One region of the Proteus appendicitidis genome, then DNA from elsewhere that is predicted to be linked to it. Evidence: predicted binding sites of a transcription regulator. Region 1 holds the regulator's gene; each other region holds the start of a gene.
The links. The regulator CRP, encoded in region 1, controls carbon source genes, mostly activating them, when cyclic AMP is high. The targets are predictions, from matches to a motif close to ATGTGANNNNNNTCACAT.
Positions count from the first base shown of each region.

Region 2: a site for CRP is predicted at 5,695-5,712, ahead of QQS39_RS05950 (CidA/LrgA family protein). Genes of this name have one in related genera too.
Region 3: a site for CRP is predicted at 4,170-4,187, ahead of QQS39_RS15910 (NupC/NupG family nucleoside CNT transporter). Genes of this name have one in related genera too.

Region 1 covers NZ_CP127389.1:3,776,474-3,784,267, reverse strand. The annotation lists gene polA (DNA polymerase I) at 1-420, shown strand, start outside; gene def (peptide deformylase) at 516-1,034, opposite strand; gene spfP (small protein SpfP) at 1,321-1,368, shown strand; gene yihA (ribosome biogenesis GTP-binding protein YihA/YsxC) at 1,520-2,152, opposite strand; gene ppiA (peptidylprolyl isomerase A) at 2,423-2,992, shown strand; gene QQS39_RS17265 (aminodeoxychorismate synthase component II) at 3,366-3,941, shown strand; gene argD (bifunctional acetylornithine/succinyldiaminopimelate transaminase) at 4,059-5,273, shown strand; gene crp (cAMP-activated global transcriptional regulator CRP) at 5,369-6,001, opposite strand; gene QQS39_RS17250 (OsmC family protein) at 6,314-6,721, shown strand; gene QQS39_RS17245 (phosphoribulokinase) at 6,811-7,680, opposite strand; gene QQS39_RS17240 (YheU family protein) at 7,746-7,794, opposite strand, start outside.
Region 2 covers NZ_CP127389.1:1,288,353-1,296,146, reverse strand. The annotation lists gene asmA (outer membrane assembly protein AsmA) at 1-727, opposite strand, end outside; gene dcd (dCTP deaminase) at 774-1,355, opposite strand; gene udk (uridine kinase) at 1,423-2,064, opposite strand; gene apbC (iron-sulfur cluster carrier protein ApbC) at 2,285-3,397, opposite strand; gene metG (methionine--tRNA ligase) at 3,602-5,629, shown strand; gene QQS39_RS05950 (CidA/LrgA family protein) at 5,764-6,240, shown strand; gene QQS39_RS05945 (CidB/LrgB family autolysis modulator) at 6,240-6,935, shown strand; gene cdd (cytidine deaminase) at 7,138-7,794, shown strand, end outside.
Region 3 covers NZ_CP127389.1:3,460,680-3,468,473, forward strand. The annotation lists gene deoA (thymidine phosphorylase) at 15-1,337, opposite strand; gene deoC (deoxyribose-phosphate aldolase) at 1,408-2,187, opposite strand; gene QQS39_RS15910 (NupC/NupG family nucleoside CNT transporter) at 2,709-4,010, opposite strand; gene QQS39_RS15915 (TatD family hydrolase) at 4,299-5,081, opposite strand; gene QQS39_RS15920 (patatin-like phospholipase family protein) at 5,074-6,138, opposite strand; gene QQS39_RS15925 (BON domain-containing protein) at 6,267-6,611, opposite strand; gene prfC (peptide chain release factor 3) at 7,247-7,794, opposite strand, start outside.

The sequences.
Region 1 (7,794 bases):
TATTTTGAACGTTATCCGGGTGTCTTGGACTATATGGAGCGCACACGTAAACAAGCTTCTGAACAAGGCTATGTTGAAACGTTAGATGGTCGTCGCCTCTATTTACCAGAAATTAATTCAAAGAATGCAATTCGTCGTAAAGCTTCAGAGCGTGAGGCGATTAATGCTCCAATGCAGGGTACAGCTGCAGATATTATCAAAAAAGCCATGATTGCTGTGGATAATTGGATTTGCAATGAATGTCCTGCTGATGTGCATATGATTATGCAAGTACACGATGAATTAGTGTTTGAAGTGCGAGGATCTTACCTAGAGAACGCAAATCTCATGATCCATAAATTGATGGAAAGTAGCATGGAATTAGCTATTCCGTTGAAAGTTGAAGTGGGTGTTGGTAATAACTGGGATGAAGCACACTAGTTTTTAAATACGATCCTTAAAAAAAAAGCTCGGTTAATTACCGAGCTTTTTTATGTCAAAACTTATCAAAATATGAAAAAAAGATAAGTGAATAATTAAGCAACTTGTGAGTCGATCAGTTTGCTCAATTTCTTCTGTTTTTTCTCAATCCGTTGGCGTTTTAACGGAGATAAATGGTCAATAAAGAGTTTACCATCAAGATGGTCTAACTCATGCTGAATGCAGCCTGCAAACAAATCAGCGGCTTCAAATTCAATTTCATCACCATTTCTATCCAATGCCTTAACCTTTAAGAAGCGGTAACGCTCTGTTGGGGCAAAAGAATCTGGAATAGATAGACACCCATCCATCATATCCATCACTTCATCTTCAGTGCTGATAATTTCAGGATTGATAAGTGCAATTGGTTGATCTCGGTTTTCAGAAACATCAATTACAACAATGCGTTTAGATACATTAACCTGAGGTGCCGCTAAGCCAATACCCCGTTCTGCATACATGGTTTCAATCATGTCATCGATTAATGTGCGTATTTCGTCATCTACTTTTTCCACTGGTGCTGCGACTCTGCGCAGACGCTCATCTGGAAAACGCAGGAGCGTTAATACAGCCATGGATACCTCATTTTATCGCTAATTACATATTTACTACGGTCTCGCGATAAGCGTATCACAAAATCATTAAGGATAAACCGCACCTTTTGTGTGATTTGTTCTATTTTTAATCATATTCACGTAAGTGATTAAAGTCTCATAATTATGTAATTAAACTACATTTATTTATGGTTTGAATACATAAACACATAGCTGAATCGTGTTTGCATGTGAAAAAAAATTACAAAAGGGCTTTTATTAACCAATAAAATAGAGTACATTATCTCTCGTAGGGTACAGAGGTAAGATGTTCTATCTTTCAGACCTTTTACTTCACGTAATCGGATTTAGCTGAATATTAGCTGCCCCAGTTGACTTTATTTCAACTGGGGCATTTTTTTATCTAAAATTCACTGAAGTGGTTTGTGTGAGAAGTGAAAGGGAAAAGAGATTTCCCCTTTATCAATAGAAGATCAGCACGCTATCGTTGAGAAAAAAGAAGATAATTAAGCGTTGTCATTATTTGTAGGTTGTTCTTCTGAACCTGAAAACCATTCATTAAGTGTGTTACGTAGCTTATCAATGCCAATTTTTTTCAATGATGAAAAATATTCTACGCGGATATCACCCACTTTATTTGCCAATTCTTCACGTACGCTCATTAGCTGCTTTTTACGTGCGCCTGATGCAAGTTTATCGGCTTTAGTCAGTAAAACGAGAGTAGGAAGCTCTGAGCCTACAGCCCAGTCAATCATTTGCATATCAAGATCTTTTAATGGATGACGAATATCCATTAAAATAACCACACCTTTTAAGCACTCTCTTTTTTGTAGGTATTCACCTAAAGAGCGTTGCCATTTACGCTTCATTTCTTCAGGAACTTGGGCATAGCCGTAGCCTGGTAAATCGACTAAGCGTAAGCCTTCTTCAATTTGAAAAAGGTTGATTAATTGCGTACGACCTGGGGTTTTACTGGTTCTGGCTAATCCATTTTGTTGGGTTAACGCATTTAAAGCACTGGATTTACCGGCATTAGAGCGACCCGCAAAGGCAATTTCAATTCCTGTATCTGGTGGTAAATGACGGATATCAGGCGCACTGATGATGAAATGTGCTTTTTGGTAATTAAATTGGGTCATTATGGTATAAACCTCTCTGAAATAATGCGGCTTTTCATGCATACTCATTTCAATTTCGCATGAAAATGAATATCTAAAATATTTATTTACTCTATTTTGGCGCAATTTAATGACTTATAACAGTGCTTAAAAATTAAAATTTACCCTGTTATAACCTAATTAGACATATTGAGCGTAAATAAAGGTAAATGATTGGCACTATTTACCTCAGCGAATTAGAATCGCTGCATATTAAGTAAGTTGTAGACTATTAAAGTAAAGGATCCCTGCATGTTAAAACGTTTTCTTGTCACCTTCGTTACCGCTTGCACTTTAACAACAGCGACTTTTGCAATGGCAACGGGAGAAACCTTCGTTAAATTAGTCACCTCTGAAGGCAATATTGAAATATCACTGGATAATAAAAAAGCCCCAATTACAACGAAAAATTTTATTCAGTATGTCGAAGATGGGTACTATAACGGCACCACTTTTCATCGTGTTATTCCTGGCTTTATGGTTCAAGGCGGTGGTTTTACTGCTGATTTACAGCAAAAACAAACCAGAGCGCCAATTAAAAATGAAGCAGACAATGGATTACGCAATGTAAAAGGTTCTATTGCCATGGCGCGCACGTCAGATAAAGACAGCGCAACCAGCCAATTCTTTATTAATGTGGCTGACAATGCATTTTTAGATCACGGTCAACGTGATTTTGGCTATGCCGTATTTGGTAAAGTTGTGAAAGGAATGGATGTCGTTGATAAAATTTCACAAGCTCCAACTCGTAATATTGGACCTTACCAAAATGTGCCAGTAAAAACGGTCACTATTTTATCTGCGGAAGTTGTAAAACAATAAACGCATTATTAGGATAGGGTATTTACTTATTCTAATAAGATGAAACACATATAAACCGGAATGAATATTTTCATTCCGGGGTTTTTAGCACGAAAAAATATTTTTTATCCTTCCTTTTTTCGTGTGATCTCCTGCAATAAGTATTCGCCACGCTATTAATTACTCTATTCATCATCAATTACCGCCATTATTGTTATTGCGCAATAAATCAGCAGATTTTCTTGCTTACTATTCATATTTTATACCTGTGCTATGATAATCGGCTTTGTTGTACCCAAGTCGGTTAAACAACGAGCTATTTTGGCAAATCTACACTCGCTTTAAAATAGTAATAAAATAGATAATGATAAGAAAATCAGTCGGATAGGCTAATATGCTGTTACTTATTGATAATTACGACTCGTTTACCTACAACCTCTATCAGTATTTCTGTGAATTGGGTGCTGAGGTTGTTGTTAAGCGTAACGATGAGATCGGACTTAAAGAGATAGAAAAGATGATGCCAGCACATCTTGTTATCTCGCCAGGACCTTGCACTCCTGATGAAGCAGGGATCTCACTTGAGGCTATACAGCGGTTTGCCGGTGAAATTCCTATTCTTGGCGTTTGTCTTGGACATCAAGCGATAGGACAAGCTTTTGGTGCATCAGTTATCAGAGCGCGAGAAGTGATGCATGGTAAAAATTCATTAATACATCATAATCAACAAGGTGTTTTTAAGGGGCTTAATCGTCCTTTAAATGTAACGCGTTACCACTCTTTAGTGATTGATGCGACGACATTACCTGTACCTTTTGAAGTGACGGCATGGAGCCAACATGATGGAAATGTTGATGAAATTATGGGAATTCGCCATCGTACTCTGCCAATTGAAGGGGTTCAATTTCACCCAGAAAGTATTTTAAGTGAACAAGGGCATGAGCTATTAAATAATTTCCTTAAATATTAAATGGATAGCATTTAAATAGCGAAATAATGCCTTTTTATACAAAACCACATTTGATTTTTTATTCATATTTAGTGATTATATTTTCATATTAAATATGAATAACGATCAGGTGGGGTAATGAAAAAGCAAAGCATCAACCGGGCAACTTACGATCAAGTAATGTTGCCAATTTATTCACCCGCAGAATTTATTCCTGTCAAAGGGATGGGTAGCCGTGTTTGGGATCAGCAGGGAAAATCGTATATTGATTTTGCTGGTGGTATTGCTGTTTTAGCACTGGGACATGCCCATCCTGCTCTTAATCAAGCCTTGAAAGAACAAAGCGAACAACTTTGGCATGTAAGTAATATTTTTACTAATGAACCCGCATTGCGCTTAGCTCAAAAATTAATAGATAACACATTTGCAGAACGTGTCTTTTTTGCCAATTCAGGCGCAGAAGCGAATGAGGCAGCATTTAAATTAGCGCGCCATTATGCCATTACTCGCCATAGCCCTTATAAAACTAAAATTATTGCTTTTCACCATGCATTCCATGGCAGAACACTGTTTACAGTCTCTGTTGGTGGGCAACCTAAATATGCAGATGGTTTTGGCCCTAAGCCTGCAGATATCGTACACGTCCCCTTTAATGATTTAGATGCGGTTAAAGCGGTAATGGACGATCACACTTGTGCTGTTGTTTTAGAGCCAGTTCAAGGTGAAGGTGGCGTAACGGCGGCAACACCTGAGTTTATGAGAGGGCTACGTGAATTGTGCGATAAGCATCAAGCGCTGCTTGTTCTTGATGAAGTACAAACGGGTATGGGGCGTACAGGCAAGCTTTTCGCCTATATGAACTATGATGTGACACCCGACATTATTACAACCGCAAAAGCACTAGGAAGTGGTTTTCCACTTAGTGCAATGTTAACAACACATGAGATAGCTTCTGCAATGGGTGTCGGAACTCATGGTACAACTTATGGTGGCAATCCATTAGCTTGTGCCGTGGGTAATGTCGCATTTGATTTAATTAATACACCGGAGGTATTGGAGGGTGTAGAAAAGCGCTATCAATGGATTGTGGATGAACTGGCGGCAATCAATCAAGTTTATAATGTCTTTTCGCAAATTCGTGGGCAAGGTTTATTGATTGGTGCGCAATTGGCACCACAATATGAAGGTAAAGCTAAAGAGTTACTCGGTCTTGCTGCCAAACATGGCTTAATGATGTTAAACGCAGGAGCCGATGTGATGCGTTTTACACCATCGTTAATTATTACCCAAGAAGAGCTACAAGAAGGAATGGTGGCATTAAAAGCGGCTATTGCGGAATTTGTAGCAGGGTAGTATCGACTAAAAACCCCATCAACGAGGATGGGGTTTACATATAAAAGTCTATCAATAGCCCTTTTATGGGCTATTGTTTATTCGAGCGGGGAAACTTAGCGAGTCCCGTAAACGACGATAGTTTTACCGTGTGCGGAGATCAAGTTTTGATCTTCCAGCATTTTCAGAATACGGCCTACAGTTTCGCGTGAACAACCAACGATTTGACCAATTTCCTGACGTGTAATTTTAATTTGCATGCCATCAGGATGCGTCATTGCATCGGGTTGTTTTGCTAAGTTTAATAAGGTTTGTGCAATACGACCTGTTACATCAAGGAAAGCAAGGTTACCTACTTTTTCTGATGTGGTTTGTAATCTGTTCGCCATTTGAGCAGAAAGGCGCATCAGAATATCAGGGTTAACCTGAATTAATTGGCGGAATTTTTTATAGGAAATTTCTGCTACTTCACAGGCTGTTTTTGCTCTAACCCATGCACTACGTTCTTGATCTTCTTCAAATAATCCAAGTTCACCGATGAAATCCCCCTGATTTAGGTAGGAGAGGATCATTTCTTTTCCTTCTTCATCTTTAATAAGAACAGCCACGGAACCTTTAACAATATAATAAAGTGTTTCCGCTTTCTCACCTTGGTGGATCAGCGTGCTCTTGGATGGATATTTGTGAATATGGCAGTGTGACAAAAACCATTCAAGAGTCGGGTCTGTTTGCGGCTTGCCGAGAACCATTCGCGTTATCCTCTGTACGTTAAATGCAGCCTTTCAAAACGGATAGGTTCCCTTTTGAGACAGCGTGCTTAAAAATCCTATCTTTACCTATTAACTTCCTGAGAACACGGTAAGTTAATATGGAGTAGATTATAATAAATGAGAAAATAATGCATTGATCTTAACCACTATCATCAAGCAGATATTGTTTTTAACACAATTAGTGCATTAAGTCTCGTTTTACGCAGTCAGCATAATAAACCTATTTGCTAATTGCCAGTTGAATTATGAGTATGTACTCTTTTAGTTTCTGTCATCTTTAGGGGAAAATAAATGGAAGCGAGAGTTAAGTGGGTTGAAGATTTATCTTTTGTTGGCGAATCTTCATCTGGCCATCAAATTATGATGGATGGGAATTCGGGTGATAAAGCCCCAAGCCCAATGGAAATGGTATTAATTGCTGCGGGTGGATGTAGCGCGATTGATGTCGTGAGTATTTTACGTAAAGGTCGTCACCAAGTAACTGATTGTGAAGTAAAATTAACATCAGAACGACGCGAAGAAGCCCCTCGTTTATTTACGGATATCAATTTACATTTTATTGTTTCTGGTAAAGAGTTAACGGATAAAATCGTAGAACGCGCCGTTCAATTATCGGCAGAAAAATATTGTTCTGTTTCTTTAATGCTAGGAAAAGCAGCCAATATTACGCATTCATTTGAAATAAAAGATGCTGACTAATTTTGATATTTTAAAATAAAGTTTAATCTGAAAAATAATATCCCTTAATTAATGGGATATTATTTTTATAGAGATAAATTTTATTTTGGTTAACTTATCTTTTCGCCATTTAATAATTTTTTGACTAATGGCGCCATAATTAATTCCATCGCTAATCCTAATTTCCCGCCCGGTACAACAATAGTATTTATTGTTGACATAAAGGAGCCATGCAACATCGCAAGTAAATAGGGAAAATCAATATCGGTTAAGCCTCGAAAACGAATAACAATAAAGCTCTCATCGAGAGTGGGGATCGCTTTGGCAGAAAAGGGGTTTGAAGTATCAACCGTCGGAACGCGTTGGAAGTTAATGTGAGTGCGTGAGAATTGAGGAATAATATAGCTAATATAATCATCCATTGAGCGTACAACCGAATCTCTTACCGCCTCTTGTGAATGCCCTCGTTCTGTGGTGTCTCGAATGAGTTTTTGTATCCACTCAAGGTTTACGATAGGTACAACGCCCACTAATAAATCAACATGTTGTGCAACATCATGTTCGTTGGTAACTACACCCCCGTGTAACCCTTCATAAAAAAGAACATCGGTATTATTTGGCAACGGCTCCCAAGGGGTAAATGTACCCGGTAATTGGTTATAGGGAGTGGCTTCATCATAAGAGTGTAGATATTTGCGAGATTGACCTTGCCCTGTATCACTATACTGACTTAAGGTCTTACTCAGTAAGCTAAAATCATTTGCTTCAGGGCCAAAATAACTGATATGTCTACCTTGTTCTCTGGCTTTTCTTATCGCCATATCCATTTCAGGACGGGTATAGCGATGGAAGCTATCTCCATCAATCAATGCTGCATTTGCATTGAGTTGTTGGAATATCTTACGAAAAGCTTGGCTTGTTGTGGTCGTCCCTGCACCACTAGAGCCAGTTACTGCGATGATCGGATGCTTGATTGACATAGGTTATCCTTTTGCTAAATAAGGTTGACCCTTATTGATGGCGATACATCGCTTGCTTTGAATAACTAACCAGAGCGAAACTGCGATGCCGGCATAATATTGACGCTCTCATGA
Region 2 (7,794 bases), 1.6 Mb from region 1:
ATAACCCCCCTGAGATCCCATTTTCAGGAAGCTCAGTACCAGACAAAATATAATCTAGCTGTGTAATTTTGCCGTTAATTTGATAAGGGTAAGCGCTCATATCCGCATTAGCGTTAACATTAAGCATTACCTCACGACGGTCACGATTCACTTTCGTGCTCATCTCAAGGCTAACTTGTTTTTTCTCGTCTGTTTTCAACGATATATCAATATCACGTAAATTAAGTTGCTCACCGTCTTTCATTTGCCAAATAATTAAGCTGTCTGAAATTTTTACTTTGGCGATGTTCAACTGCCAATTATTGGCTCTAGGTTCGACAACTGGGCGAGAAATATCGCGAGGAATAGAAATTGGTGATACTTTAGGAATAGCTTTACTTTCAGGTGTTTGGCGAACTACGGCACCTTTAAGCATAACTTCTTTTACCTCAAGTTGATGAGAAAGTAGCGGTAATAATTCAACATCAAGACGCATATTATCGGCAGTAATAAAAGGCATTTCAGCACCGGGTGCTGTCAATGACATCTTACCACTGATAATGCTTAACTTTGGCCACACATGCCAACGCATATCATCTTGTAATGTGAGTTTATAACCGCTTTGTTTTTCAACCCTTTCAACAAGGTATCCACGGAAATCATTCGGGTTAATGAGTAAAACTAACGCTGTTAAGCCTGCCAAAATAACCACAAGCAAAATAGCCAGTGTTGTCAAGAACCTTTTCATATAATTACCCGCTTAATGAACATGATAATGACGATTATAAAGATAGTTAATCTTCACTAATCCGACTACCAACCGCACCTTGTTGATTTTTATATTTTGCATCTTGACGACGATTATAAGGTCTATCAGCAGAACCCGACATAGGTTCAAAGCTTAATGCACCAATAACCATACCCGGTCTTAACGCGAGAGGAAGTTTACCTGAATTAAAAAATTCTAATACGATTTGTCCATGCCAGCCAGGATCAATGCGATGAGCAGTAACATGCACCATTAAACCTAAACGAGCTAATGATGAGCGTCCATCTAACCATCCAACAACATTATCAGGCAAAGTGACGGATTCAAGTGTCACCGCTAACGCTAATTCACCAGGATGCAAGAAAAATGCTTCACCTTCAGGTAACACAATTTCATCACTCATTACACGTTCTAGTGCAGCGTTTACTTCAGCCTTAGGACCACTCAAATCAATATAAGCAGCAGTATGACCTTGGAAAACACGAAATTGATTTCCTAAGCAAACATCTGCTGTTGCGCCGTTAATTCGCTCGACGGGCGGGCGGGGTTCAATGACTAATTTACCTTCATCCAGCCACTGAATAATATCACGGTCGCATAATCGCATTTTATTTCCTTCTTCAAGTTAAACAGGCAGTTTCATCATGCATGAAAGCTGCCCACAAATGAACCTATTATTCGCAGAACTGCCCAATTTTTGCTTTCAGAATATCAATCGCAACGCGGTTTTTACCCCCTCTAGGTACAATAATATCGGCATATTGTTTAGAAGGTTCAATAAACTGGAAGAACATAGGACGAACGGTTTTATTATATTGTTCAATGACTGAGTCTAAGCTACGTCCACGTTCATTCACATCACGTTTAATTCTGCGCATTAAGCAAATATCTAATGGCGTATCAACAAAGATAGAGAAATCCATCTCTTCACGCAGGCGTTTATCTGTTAATAACAAGATGCCTTCAATAATAATAACTTTTTTAGGTTGAAAAGGAATGGATTCTGCTTTGCGAGTGTGAGCAACGTAGTCGTATTGAGGGAGTTCGATGGTTTTTCCTGCTTTTAGTTCACACAAATGCTGATATAAAAGTGCGTGATCCATCGAATTTGGGTGGTCATAATTGACCTTATATCGTTCTTCCATCGTTAAATTACTTTGGTCACGATAGTAACAATCTTCTGGTATCACCCCGATATTATGATCACCTACTTGCGCTCTTAATTCGCGGTAAAGTGTACTTGCAATAAGACTTTTACCCGAAGCAGATGCTCCAGCGATACCTACAATTGTGCACTGATGTGCTGTGTCAGCCATAATCAAAAACCTGGTTTGAAATAAAAAGAGGGATAACGTAATAATATGTAAATATTACGCTAGCGCAGATTATAGTTTTGAAATCACTCTGGTTCCAGCGTAAAACCAGAAATCTATTCGTTTTTTATCAAAAACAGTCGGAAATTGCATGTAAAAAATGGAAAGCCAGATGGCTCTCCATTTAAATCAGCAAATAATTCAACGTATTTTTTTACTGTAATTACACTGCGCGGAAAGAAATTTCCGTTGGGATTGCATCACCATCCCAATACATTTGAGCAGATACTGTTGACGCGATTTCGCGATAAATATCAGCAAACTCGCCTTCAGGATCACGCATTACTGTTGGTTGCCCGCGATCTAAGTCTTCACGTAAAGAGATATGAAGAGGAACTTGACCTAATAATTGGCAATGATACTTTTCTGCCAATTTCGCCGCACCACCTGTACCAAAGATAGGTTCAAGGTGACCACAGTTACTACAAATATGTGCGCTCATGTTTTCAATAATACCTAATACAGGCACATTGACTTTCTTAAACATGACGATCCCTTTCATCGCATCCACCAGCGCGATATCTTGTGGCGTTGTTACCACAACCGCAGCGGTTACAGGGATATTTTGCGATAAGGTTAGTTGAATATCACCTGTTCCCGGTGGCATATCGATAACCAGATAATCCAAGTCAGGCCACAGCGTATCTTGGAGCATTTGCATTAATGCTTTGCTCGCCATAGGACCACGCCATACCATTGCATTATCATCTGTAACTAAATAACCGATAGAGTTAGACGCTAAACCATAAGCCATAATCGGTGCCATATGTTGTCCATCAGGAGACGTTGGACGCTCCATTGTGGTACCCAACATATTCGGAATAGACGGCCCATAAATATCAGCATCAAGAATACCTACTTTAGCACCTTCTTGTGCAAGCGCTAATGCAAGGTTAACTGCTGTACTTGATTTACCAACGCCACCTTTACCAGAGCTAACAGCAAGAATATTACGTACACCATTAACGCCCGGCAGATCATTTGCACGGCGTAAGGTTGAAATATTGTGCTTGAGTTTCCATTCAATGGCTTTTGCACCAGTGATGTTGCGAAGTTCAGATGTTTTTTCTTCGATTAGGGCTTGGAAAGGCTTTTTCCAAACAAATGGCATCACTAACTCGATATGAAGAACATCGTCAATCATCGCACATTGATGTAATGCTTTTAGAGAAAGCAGATTACGCTTCAATGTCGGGTGTTCAAAAGTAGACAAGACACCTGAAACTTTTTCGTTCAGAATCTCAGGGGTGGTCTGCTCGGGGGATTTATCACTCATCCCGGCTCCTCTCGTTTTCATTATTTATTAAATATATGAGTGCATCTATCATATCAGATAGTAGATGACTACGATAATGCCTTACCTCAATTTGCCAACTGAAATTTCTCTTGCAAAAACTCGATTATTGCCCTAGCGACATCATGACGGATCGGTTAACATCAAAGTCCCTTTTATTAATTTTATGGAAGTAAGATCCTTACTATGTCTCACGTCGCGAATAAATTATTGGTAACCTGCGCGTTACCTTATGCTAACGGTTCAATTCATCTCGGTCATATCCTTGAGCACATTCAGGCTGATATCTGGGTCCGTTATCAACGAATGCGCGGCAAAGAAGTTCATTTCATCTGCGCTGATGATGCTCACGGCACGCCAATTATGCTGAAAGCTCAACAACTGGGTATTACACCAGAAGCCATGATTGAAGAAATGAGCAAAGAGCATCAGCAGGATTTTGCTGGCTTTAATATCAGTTACGACAATTATCACTCTACACACAGTGAAGAGAGTCGCCAATTATCGACTAAAATTTATCTTGCACTGAAAAAAAATGGTCACATCAAAAGCAAAACTATTTCTCAGCTTTATGATGAAGAAAAAGGCATGTTTTTGCCTGACCGCTTTGTAAAAGGCACTTGCCCTAAATGTAAAGCGCCAGACCAATATGGTGATAACTGTGAAGTTTGTGGCTCTACTTACAGCCCAACCGAATTAATCAACCCACGCTCTGTTGTATCAGGTTCAACGCCTGTTATGCGTGAAACTGAGCACTATTTCTTCGACTTACCTGCATTTAGTAATATGTTACAAGAGTGGATCCGCTCTGGCGCTTTGCAAGAGCAAGTTGCAAATAAAATGCAAGAGTGGTTCGACAGCGGTTTACAACAGTGGGATATCACTCGTGACGCACCTTATTTTGGATTTGAAATCCCAGATGCACCGGGTAAATATTTCTATGTATGGCTAGATGCACCAATCGGCTACATGAGTTCTTTCTTAAACTTATGTGAAAAACGTGGTGATTTAAGTTTTGATGAGTTTTGGAATAAAGACAGCAAAGCAGACCTTTATCACTTTATTGGTAAAGATATCGTCTATTTCCACAGCTTATTCTGGCCAGCCATGTTAGAAGGTAGCGAATATCGCAAGCCAACCAACCTGTTTGTTCACGGTTATGTCACTGTAAATGGCGCGAAGATGTCAAAATCTCGTGGCACCTTTATTACAGCGCGTGCTTACCTTGATCATTTTGATGCAGATTGCCTACGCTATTACTATGCAGCAAAACTTTCCTCACGCATTGATGATATTGACCTAAACTTAGAAGACTTTGTTCAACGTGTTAACAGCGATATTGTTAATAAAGTCGTTAACCTTGCATCACGTACAGCAGGTTTTATCAGCAAGCGTTTTGATGGCAAATTAGCAGATTCTTTAGATGATGCTAAGCTTTATCAACACTTTGTTGATATGAAAGAAACTATCGCACAGTCATTTGAAAATCGTGAATTTGGTAAAGCAGTTCGTGAAATCATGGCATTAGCGGATGAAGCCAACCGCTATATTGATGAAAAAGCGCCGTGGGTTGTAGCAAAACAAGAAGGTCAAGATGCACAGCTACAAGCTATCTGTACAATGGGTATTAACTTATTCCGCGTGCTAATGACATATCTGAAACCGGTTTTACCTTCATTAACAGAACGCTCAGAAGCCTTTTTGCAAACCGAATTAACATGGGATGCGCTTGCACAACCACTTTTAGGTACAGAAATCACCAAATTCAAAGCACTGTTTAACCGTATTGAAATGGATAAAGCCAATGCAATGGTTGAAGCATCTAAAAGCACCATTGCACCTGTAAAAGAAGTCACAGGACCATTAGCAGATTCACCAATTCAAGAAACGATTAAGTTTGATGATTTTGCGAAAATCGATATGCGTATCGCTGAAATTAAACAAGCTGATTTTGTTGAAGGATCAGATAAGTTACTGAAGCTAATTTTGGACTTAGGTGGTGAGACTCGCCAAGTCTTTTCTGGCATTCGTACAGCATACCCAGATCCGAAAGTGTTGGAAGGTCGTTTAACGGTAATGGTGGCAAACTTAGCACCTCGTAAAATGCGTTTTGGTATTTCAGAAGGCATGGTAATGGCGGCAGGACCTGGCGATAAAGATATCTTCTTACTTAGCCCAGATTCTGGTGCAAAACCGGGTCAGCAAGTGAAATAACAACCAAGATTCATTTGCCAAATCAATAAATGGCGGGGTTCTATAAGAGCCCCGCTCTTTTTTTATTGTGATCCGTAGCACACTTTCAAAATCGGTGTATGATAAATCTGTTAGTTGATTTGGGACACTTAATTATGAAATCTAAACGGGCACGATTGCAGATTACACTTTGGCATTATCTACGATCTTTTTTGGTACTTTATCTTTGTCTCTTTGCGGGTAATCTTATTTCAGCCCTTCTACCCTTCGCGGTTCCAGGCAGCATTGTTGGCTTACTTATTCTCTTCGGTTTACTTGCTTTCCAGCTTATCCCTTTGCGCTGGGTTAAACCCGGGGCCAATATCCTCTTAAAAAATATGACATTACTCTTTATTCCTATCGGAGTGGCAGTAATGAATTATTATGACTTATTAAGTCAGCAACTTTTCCCTATTGTTTTAGCAAGTGTGGTAAGTACCTTTGGTGTTATGGCATTAGTCGCTTATTGCTCACACTATGTTCACCGTGAGCGCATTATCGTGGGTGCAAAACCTGACATAGTTGAGGACGTTGTAGAAAAAACGCAACAGAAAGACGACGATACAGCGTTAAGTGAGAAGAAAAAATGTTAATGTTAATGAATATTTGGTGGTCACTTCCTTTGACCATAATTGTCTTTTATTTATCACGTAAACTTGCTGCTCGTTATAAATTGCCTATATTGAATCCCTTACTTATAGGTATTGCGGTTATTATTCCTATTTTATTAATCACTCATACACCTTATGAGCATTATTTTGCCGGTAGTCGTATTTTAAATGACTTATTACAACCGGCTGTGGTTGCTTTAGCAATTCCACTTTATCAGCAATTACACCAAATTCGCGCACAGTGGAAATCATTAATCAGTATTTGCTTTATTGGTAGTATTGCTGCGATGGTCAGTGGGACTGCCATTGCATTATGGGCTGGTGCAACACCCGAAATTGCCGCATCAATTTTACCTAAATCAGTGACAACGCCTATCGCAATGGCTGTCGCAGATTCCATCGGTGGTATTCCTGCAATCAGTGCTGCTTGTGTTATCGCAGTAGGTATTTTAGGTGCCATTTTTGGTCATTCACTCTTTAAAATACTGCGTATTCCTACTCACGCATCTCGTGGTTTGGCGATGGGAACCGTTTCTCATGCCGTGGGAACAGCAAGAGCGGCTGAAGTGGATTATATTGAAGGTGCTTATAGTTCACTGGCATTAATGACCTGTGGGATTATTACTTCATTAACTGCACCGTTTATCTTCCCGATTATTTTGCATCTCTATAGTTGATCTCATTTTTGCTTCCTTTTTTCTCAAATCCCCGATTTAATTAAATTTATTTCGGGGATTTTTACTATAAATTTGAGATACATCTCTCAATTAATAAATTTGTTGCAATAGTTTCATTGAAAATATGATTTTCATCACATATAAGAGTGGGTAAAGATGCCTAGAATCTTATAATACAGAAAGATTAATGGGAGACTCATGTATGCATACTCGTTTTCAGGCAATTTGGTCAGATTTATCCCCTCAGTTACAACAAGCACTTGCTCCTTATCTTGAGCAGGATGAATTCCCTGCAATGTTCACGGCAGAACAGGTCAATGCCATAAAAACACAGTTACAATGTAATGATGATGCCTTAGCCCTAGCACTTTTACCGGTTGCCGCAGCTTGCGCTGTCGCGCCAATCTCTAATTTCAAAGTGGGTGCGATTGCTCGTGGCGAAAGTGGTAATCTCTATTTCGGTGCCAATATGGAATTTGCTGGCGCACCGCTACAACAAACCGTTCATGCTGAACAAAGTGCCGTGACTCATGCATGGTTACGTGGTGAATCTCGCTTAATCTCAGTCACTGTTAACTATACACCTTGTGGTCATTGCCGCCAGTTTATGAACGAATTGAACAGTGGCACTCAAATTCAAATTCAGTTACCGGGTAGAAAAATGGCAACATTAGGCGATTATTTACCTGATAGCTTTGGCCCGAAAGATCTCAATATCACCTCTTTATTAATGGACAAAGTTAATCACGGTTACAAAATTGATAACCCTAGTGAATTAGCGCAACAGGCACTACAAGCGGCTAATCGTAGCCATGCGCCTTATAGTGGCTCGCACAGTGGTATTGCTGTTCAAATGAAG
Region 3 (7,794 bases), 320 kb from region 1:
TCGTAATTGAGTTCTTATTCGCTGATTTGGCGGTACACCATTGGTGAAGCTTCGCGTTTGCTGTCACCAATTACCATCGCTTTACGGACTTCAGCCGCAGCTTCTTGCCATGATTTTTCACTGTTAGCATGGATCATCGCTAAAGGTGTATCTGTATTGATCTTAGCACCAAGTGCCGCGATGTCGCTTAAACCAACACTATAATCAATAGCATCAGTCGCTTTACGACGACCGCCACCTAATGTCACAACAGACATACCTAATGCACGCGTATCCATTTCTGTGATGAATCCTGCTTTCTCAGCGAATACAGGTTTACTTAATACCGCAGTTGGCAGGTATTTATTGTAGTTTTCAACAAAATCAGTTGGACCTTTCTGTGCTGCAACCATACGACCAAAGACTTCTGCTGCTTTACCGTTATCCAACACATCTTGTAGTTTTTGACGAGCTTGTTGACGATCATCCGCTAAACGGCCTGATACTAACATTTCAACACACAGCGCCATAGTGACTTCAAATAGACGTGGATTACGATATTCGCCTGTTAAGAATTGAACCGCTTCACGAACTTCAACCGCATTACCTGCGCTAGAAGCTAGCACTTCATTCATATCAGTTAACAGTGCAGTGGTTTGACAGCCAGCACCATTTGCTACTTGGACAATTGACTCCGCCAACTCTTCAGATTTTTGATAAGTCGGCATAAAGGCACCTGAGCCAACTTTAACATCCATCACTAATGCATCTAAGCCTTCAGCTAGTTTTTTACCTAAAATAGAAGCAGTGATAAGCGGGATTGAATCAACTGTAGCAGTAATATCACGGGTAGCATAAAAGCGTTTGTCAGCAGGTGCTAATGAATTAGTCTGTCCGATAATAGCAACACCGACATTGCGAATAATATCGCGGAATTTCTCATCATCAGGGAAAATATCAAAGCCCGGAATTGCTTCAAGCTTATCTAATGTTCCACCTGTGTGGCCTAATCCACGACCAGAAATCATAGGAACATAACCACCACAAGCAGCAACCATTGGCCCTAACATCAGTGACGTTACATCACCCACACCACCGGTTGAGTGTTTATCAACAATGGGGCCATTTAAATTGAGGCTTTTCCAGTTCAGTACTGTACCGGAATCACGCATAGCTAATGTCAAAGCAACACGCTCTGGCATTGTCATGTCGTGGAAATAAATAGTCATTGCTAATGCAGCAATTTGACCTTCAGAAACAGTATTATCTCTGACGCCATTAATGAAAAAACGAATTTCTTCCTCAGTTAAAGGATGACCATCACGCTTTTTACGAATAATTTCTTGGGCAAGAAACACTGCAACCTCCTGGTTTTATAGCATTGGTAACGCCCACAATAATGAAAAATGGGCGTATTTCACGAATGGATTAGTAACCACTAGACGATTTTTGTTCGCCATGACCTAAAGTGGCTAATAAATTACCTAACAGGCTTGACGCACCAAAGCGGAAGTGACGGGCATCAACCCAGTTGTCACCCATAATGCGGTTAGCTAATGCAAGGTATTGAGCAGCTTCTTCAGCGGTACGTACACCACCCGCTGGTTTGAAACCAACTTCTTTGCCAACACCCATATCGTGGATCACTTGGATCATTAACTCAGCACTTTCCAGTGTTGCATTTACAGGCACTTTACCTGTGGAAGTTTTAATAAAGTCAGCACCTGCTTTGATTGAAATTTCAGATGCTTTACGGATAAGCGCAGGATCTTTCAACTCACCCGTTTCAATAATGACTTTCAGTAAAGAACCTGCTTCTGCACACGCTTCTTTACATGCTTTAACGATATCAAAACCGATTTGCTCGTTACCTGCCATTAATGCGCGGTAAGGGAAAACTACGTCAACCTCATCTGCGCCATAAGCTAATGCCGCGTTGGTTTCTGCTAATGCGATATCTAAATCATCATTACCATGAGGGAAGTTAGTTACGGTTGCGATACGGACGTCTGGAGTACCCTGTTCGCGTAACACTTTACGTGCTAACGGAATAAAACGTGGGTAAATACAAATAGCGGCTGTATTACCTTCTGGGCTTTTAGCCTGATGACATAATGCAGTCACTTTCGCATCAGTGTCGTCATCATTTAATGTAGTTAAATCCATCAAAGACAGCGCAAGGCGCGCTGCAGCGGTTAAATCTGTCATAAAACTCTCCAACGATGTTTCTCAAGCCCTTTTGGGCGTACGCTTAAGGTTAGCGATTAAATTTGTTGGCGAGCGGACTTGGTTCCTTGAAGATGTTGTTGTAACTTACGCTACAACGACAGCTGAGCTCCCTCTCACCGCGCTATGCTCACTTCGGCGACCCGTCATTGAGCCTTCGCCATTCCATGAAGTTTCAGCACATCTTATTTGAACACGCTAAGGAACAATTAGATGTGCTTTACGTCACACTAATCAAATGCAACTTGCAAATGATGACATAAAAGTGTGACAAAAATCACAATAAGGTTATTTTCTGGTGTAATGTTACTCGAATAGCGCCTCTAAGTCGTCTTTATAACGCAAAAAAAGCGTGTTCAATATGAAATGGTACCGCTATTGACCCTATTCAATACAAATTGCGAAATATCTCACACAATAAAAGTAGTTAATATTACAGCAGAAAACAAACATAAAAGAGCAGACAGGCAAAACCTATCTGCTCTTCACAATACACAAATCAATTAAGCAGCAACAACAGCCATTGCAGTTAATGCAAAGAAGAACCCTGCAATCGTTGCACTCATTAAGTTAGAAAGTGTACCAGCCAGCACAGCTTTCATACCTAAACGCGCCACGTCTTTACGACGGTTTGGTGCCATTCCACCTAAACCACCTAGCAGTACAGCAACGGAAGAAAGGTTAGCAAAACCGCACAGCGCAAAGGAGATAATTATCTTTGTCTGCTCTGACAAGATGATTAAGCCTGATGCAGCAACTTGAGCCTCATCCTGTAGATATTTGCTAAATTCAGAGTAAGCATAGAATTCATTAATAACCAGTTTTTGACCAATAAAGGAGCCAGCAACGGTCGCTTCACTCCAAGGCACACCGATTAAGAAAGCAATAGGTGCAAAAACCCAACCTAAGACTAATTCTAATGAGAAATTCTCATAACCAAACCAGCCACCAATACCACCGAGGATACCATTAACTAATGCAATTAACGCAACGAAAGCAAGTAACATAGCACCGACGTTAAGTGCAAGCTGTAAACCTGAAGAGGCGCCCGCCGCTGCAGCATCAATAATATTTGCTGGTTTTTCTTCATCGGTCATTTTATCCAGCGCATCTTTTTGATCGTCTGGCGTTTCGGTTTCAGGGATCAATAATTTAGCAAAGAGTAAACCACCTGGAGCCGCCATAAATGATGCTGTAATCAGATACTCTAATGGCACGCCCATACTAGCGTATCCAGCAAGGACTGAACCCGCAACAGAGGCTAGACCACCACACATAACAGCAAAGAGTTCTGAAGTTGTCATTCTTGCAATATAAGGGCGAACAACAAGCGGTGCTTCTGTTTGTCCAACAAAAATATTTGCAGTTGCAGACATCGATTCTGTTCGTGATGTACCCAGTACTTTTTGTAAGCCACCACCGAGAATTTTAATGACTACTTGCATAATGCCAAGGTAATACAGCACTGCAATTAGTGAAGAGAAGAACACGATAACAGGCAGTACGCGCAGGGCGAATACGAAGCCGCCACCACCAAACAACTCGAACATTTTATCTGATACTAGCCCTGCAAATAGGAAGCTCATCCCATTATTGCCGTAATCAATAACATTCTTAACGCCATCAGAAACCGCAAGAAGCACCTCGCGACCACCGTCGGAATAAAGAACAAATGCACCTAAGCCAATCTGAATAAGGAATGCGCCACCAACTGTACGTAGTCTAATTGCACGTCGATTGCTGGAAAACAGAATGGCTATCAAGATTAATGTTGCCATTCCGACCAAGCTCATAATGAGTTGCATTGAAGGGTCCCTGTTCACATAAAAATTTAATGGATTATCAATAATGCCCTTGCCAGAGATTATTGACTCTTTTTGCCAGATAATTATACCCAGTCTAAGAAAAGAACCCTCGATATCCACCACAAATAGAGTCTGAAAAAAGTAACACAAAAGTCATAAATGAGAGGTGCATCACACAAAAAGAGGAGAAAACGCATTTATTGAATAGGCTAAATAGAGAGAAAACATCATTCGATTAACAAACTATGTATTCCGCTTTAACCAGCAAAGTTAAATGCAATTCGAGAACTAGGTAATATTGTTAAGCCCAAATAATTGTAGGCTATTGAGGTAGAGTTGCTCTGCGATCACCTCTGGTGATCCTTGCCGCAACTCACAGAGTTGGGAAAAAACGTTCTGAATACGTTCAGGGCGATTAGGCTCACCTTGAAAACCACTCACAGGCATATCAGGAGCATCTGTTTCTAATAACAGAAATTCTAGTGGTAACGACGCAATTGCACGGCGAGTTTTCTGCGCTCGCTCATAAGTAATCGTTCCACCAACGCCAATAAAATAGCCTTGCTGAATAAACTTTTCTGCCTGTTGCAAACTTCCTGCAAAACCATGAATAACCCCTTTGCGAGGCACATCATAACGGCGTAAAAGCGCACTTAACTTATCGTGGGTTTTACGTGAATGCAGGATCACCGGCAAATCAAATTCAATTGCGAGTTTAAGCTGTGCAATTAAAAACGCCTCTTGCTTTTCAGGCTGAGGATTATCCATATAATCATCAAGCCCTATCTCTCCGATGGCAACACAACGAGAAGTTGTTTTTAATTTCTGTTTTAATTCCAAGAGATGCTGTTCAGTGTGCTCTTCAATATATAAAGGGTGTAACCCCAATGCACAATATAATTGATGATGATTATTAGCTAACTCTGCAACAACATCAAAATTCCAACGTGCAACAGCGGGAATAATTATTTTTTCAACATGAGCTTGATGCGCTAGTGACAAGCTGTTGGCAAGATCATCATAAAAAACAGGAAAATCAAAATGGCAGTGAGTATCAATAAATTTATTCATTCTGAATTTTCCTCACGTCAGGATGTACGCTTCGCGTTCCCTGCTGAATAATAGAAGCATTCTCCGCTTTATCAGCCTTCGCTTCTTCTTCAAACAAGCTAAAGACTTTTTTATCATACTGTTTGAATTTTTTCTTAGCGAAATGTTGACCAATTGTCGCCAGAAAATAGCGCCCACAACGTCTACCCACATGATAATCATGATTTAATGCATTTAAACGGCTTCCTAATGCACTAGATTGCAATGTCGTTGGTGGATATATTTCAATAACTACAACATCTTCTGGGGGAGATTGGATAAATTTAATGGTGTCGGTATAAGTTTCGATATGTACTTGTGCCATCTCCATAAAGCGCTGCAAACGGCTATTTTCAAACCATCTCCCCATACGATCAACCCATTCTGTTGTGTATTGATATTCAGAAGGAACGGTACGAACAACGACAATGGTACGACAGCCACGTCGATAAGCTTCTCTCACAGGAATAGCATCACTAATACCCCCATCATGATAAACAACATCATGAAATAAGACACCATTACGATAAAAAGCAGGAATAGCGCTGGATGCTTTGATTATATCAAGCCAAGTCGGTTCATCGGGCTGAAAGTAATTTGCCTGAAAATTATCAGAACGACTTGCCACCATATAAAATTCGCGGCCTGCATCAAAACGGCGTAATGCTGTTGGTATATCAAGAGGCATCTCTTTGGCTGTCGTTTCTATATACCAATCAAGATCGAGTAAATTGCCGCCACGGACAAAGCGAATGGGATTGAAGAATTGGTTATTGGTTGTATAGCGATTAATAATTTTACGTGCATACCCACGCTGACCACAGGCAAAAGCAGATAAATTTTGCGCCCCTGCAGATACCCCGAGTAAAATATCAAAGGGATCAAATTGTGATCGCATAAATTCATCAAGGACACCCGCAGTAAAGATCCCACGTTGCCCCCCGCCTTCACAAACTAAAGCAACTTTACCTTGTGGTAATGATGATTGAAATTCGAGTGCTGTAATATTATTTAATGTGACAGGTATATACTTCCCCATAATGTCTCCTTTATACAACTTAACAAAGGATACCCTCACATTTTTTTGACGTCATTAATTTTACGTATTCAGACAAATAAATTAGACACTATCTTCTTAGCGTATGACTAGCATAAAAGAAAATCATATTATGATTTGATATTTACATCTGAGTCTACGCTTTTAACACCTTCAAGTTTTTCAATAACTTGTAATATTTTTTCTTCTTGCGCTTTACTATCAACAAAACCTGAAAGAAAGACATGTCCAAATTCAGTACGAATAGAAATATTGTCACTATCGATGTCTTGCATTGGCAATAGCGTCTCTTTAATTTTATTAGAAATAGAAGTATCACTTAAATAGTGACCTGTATTATTCCCATTATTATTAATTTCGTTATACCACGATGTTTCGGCTGATGCGCCCATACTGACAAAAGCTAAACTCATTGACATTACTAGCGCTAATTTTAGCGTTTTATATTGTTTCATTGCTCTCCCCCTAATCACAATAACGGCGATAGGAAATATGTGTGTTTTAATATCTGTATTTTTATGAAGTACTACAAAATTTTAACAATCCAAGCTATTACACTAATAAGCTATTAGAGTTAAATAAAGCAAAAAATAACAAATAAAGACTAATCCTAATTATTTTATTCTAATAATAACTAATAAAACTATAAAAAAAATTACATATATTTATAAATAAGTATAAAAACGGGCATCATGTTAGCAGAAAAAAAAAGGAGTAATTCCAAATGAAGAAGGGTTTTTCGGTAGGATATTAGGGGTATGCAAAGCACATTTAACAAAGAAAATCGGCTCTTTCACTGAGGTTTATTAAGAGTAAATACTCAACAAAGCGAAGAAACAAAAAAGGCTATATTAAAAATATAGCCTTTTCATTAAGTTAAACACTCAGAATAAGTATGTGACTAGTGCGAATAAACGTAGTCAACAACGCTGCAACTTGAAACATAACAACACTCTTACTCTAAATAATTCGAGCTGTAACTAGGCGACAAGTGAATGAGTCGCTAGGAGCATACATAAGTATGTGACTAGTGCGAATGAACGTAGCCAACAACGTTACAGCTTGAAGTATGACGAGTAAGAACGAGTATTTAGTGTTCACGGGTCTGATGGAATTCAACCTCAGGATAACGCTCACGCGTTAAATTCAAGTTAACCATCGTTGGTGCGATATAAGTTAAATTATCGCCACCATCAAGTGCCAAGTTTTGTTCGTTTTTACGTTTAAACTCTTCGAGTTTTTTCTCGTTATTACACTCGACCCAGCGTGCTGTTGAAACGTTAACGGATTCATAAATCGCTTCAACGTTATATTCACTCTTCAATCTTGCAACAACCACATCAAACTGAAGCACACCGACAGCACCTACGATTAAATCGTTGTTCGCCAGTGGTCTAAAGACCTGTACAGCACCCTCTTCTGATAGCTGTACCAACCCTTTAAGTAACTGCTTCTGTTTTAACGGATCACGTAAACGAATACGGCGGAACAATTCTGGGGCAAAGTTTGGAATACCTGTAAACTTCAGGATCTCGCCTTGGGTAAAGGTATCACCAATTTGAATTGTACCGTGGTTATGAAGACCGATAATATCCCCTGGATATGCATGTTCAACGTGAGAACGATCGCCTGCCATAA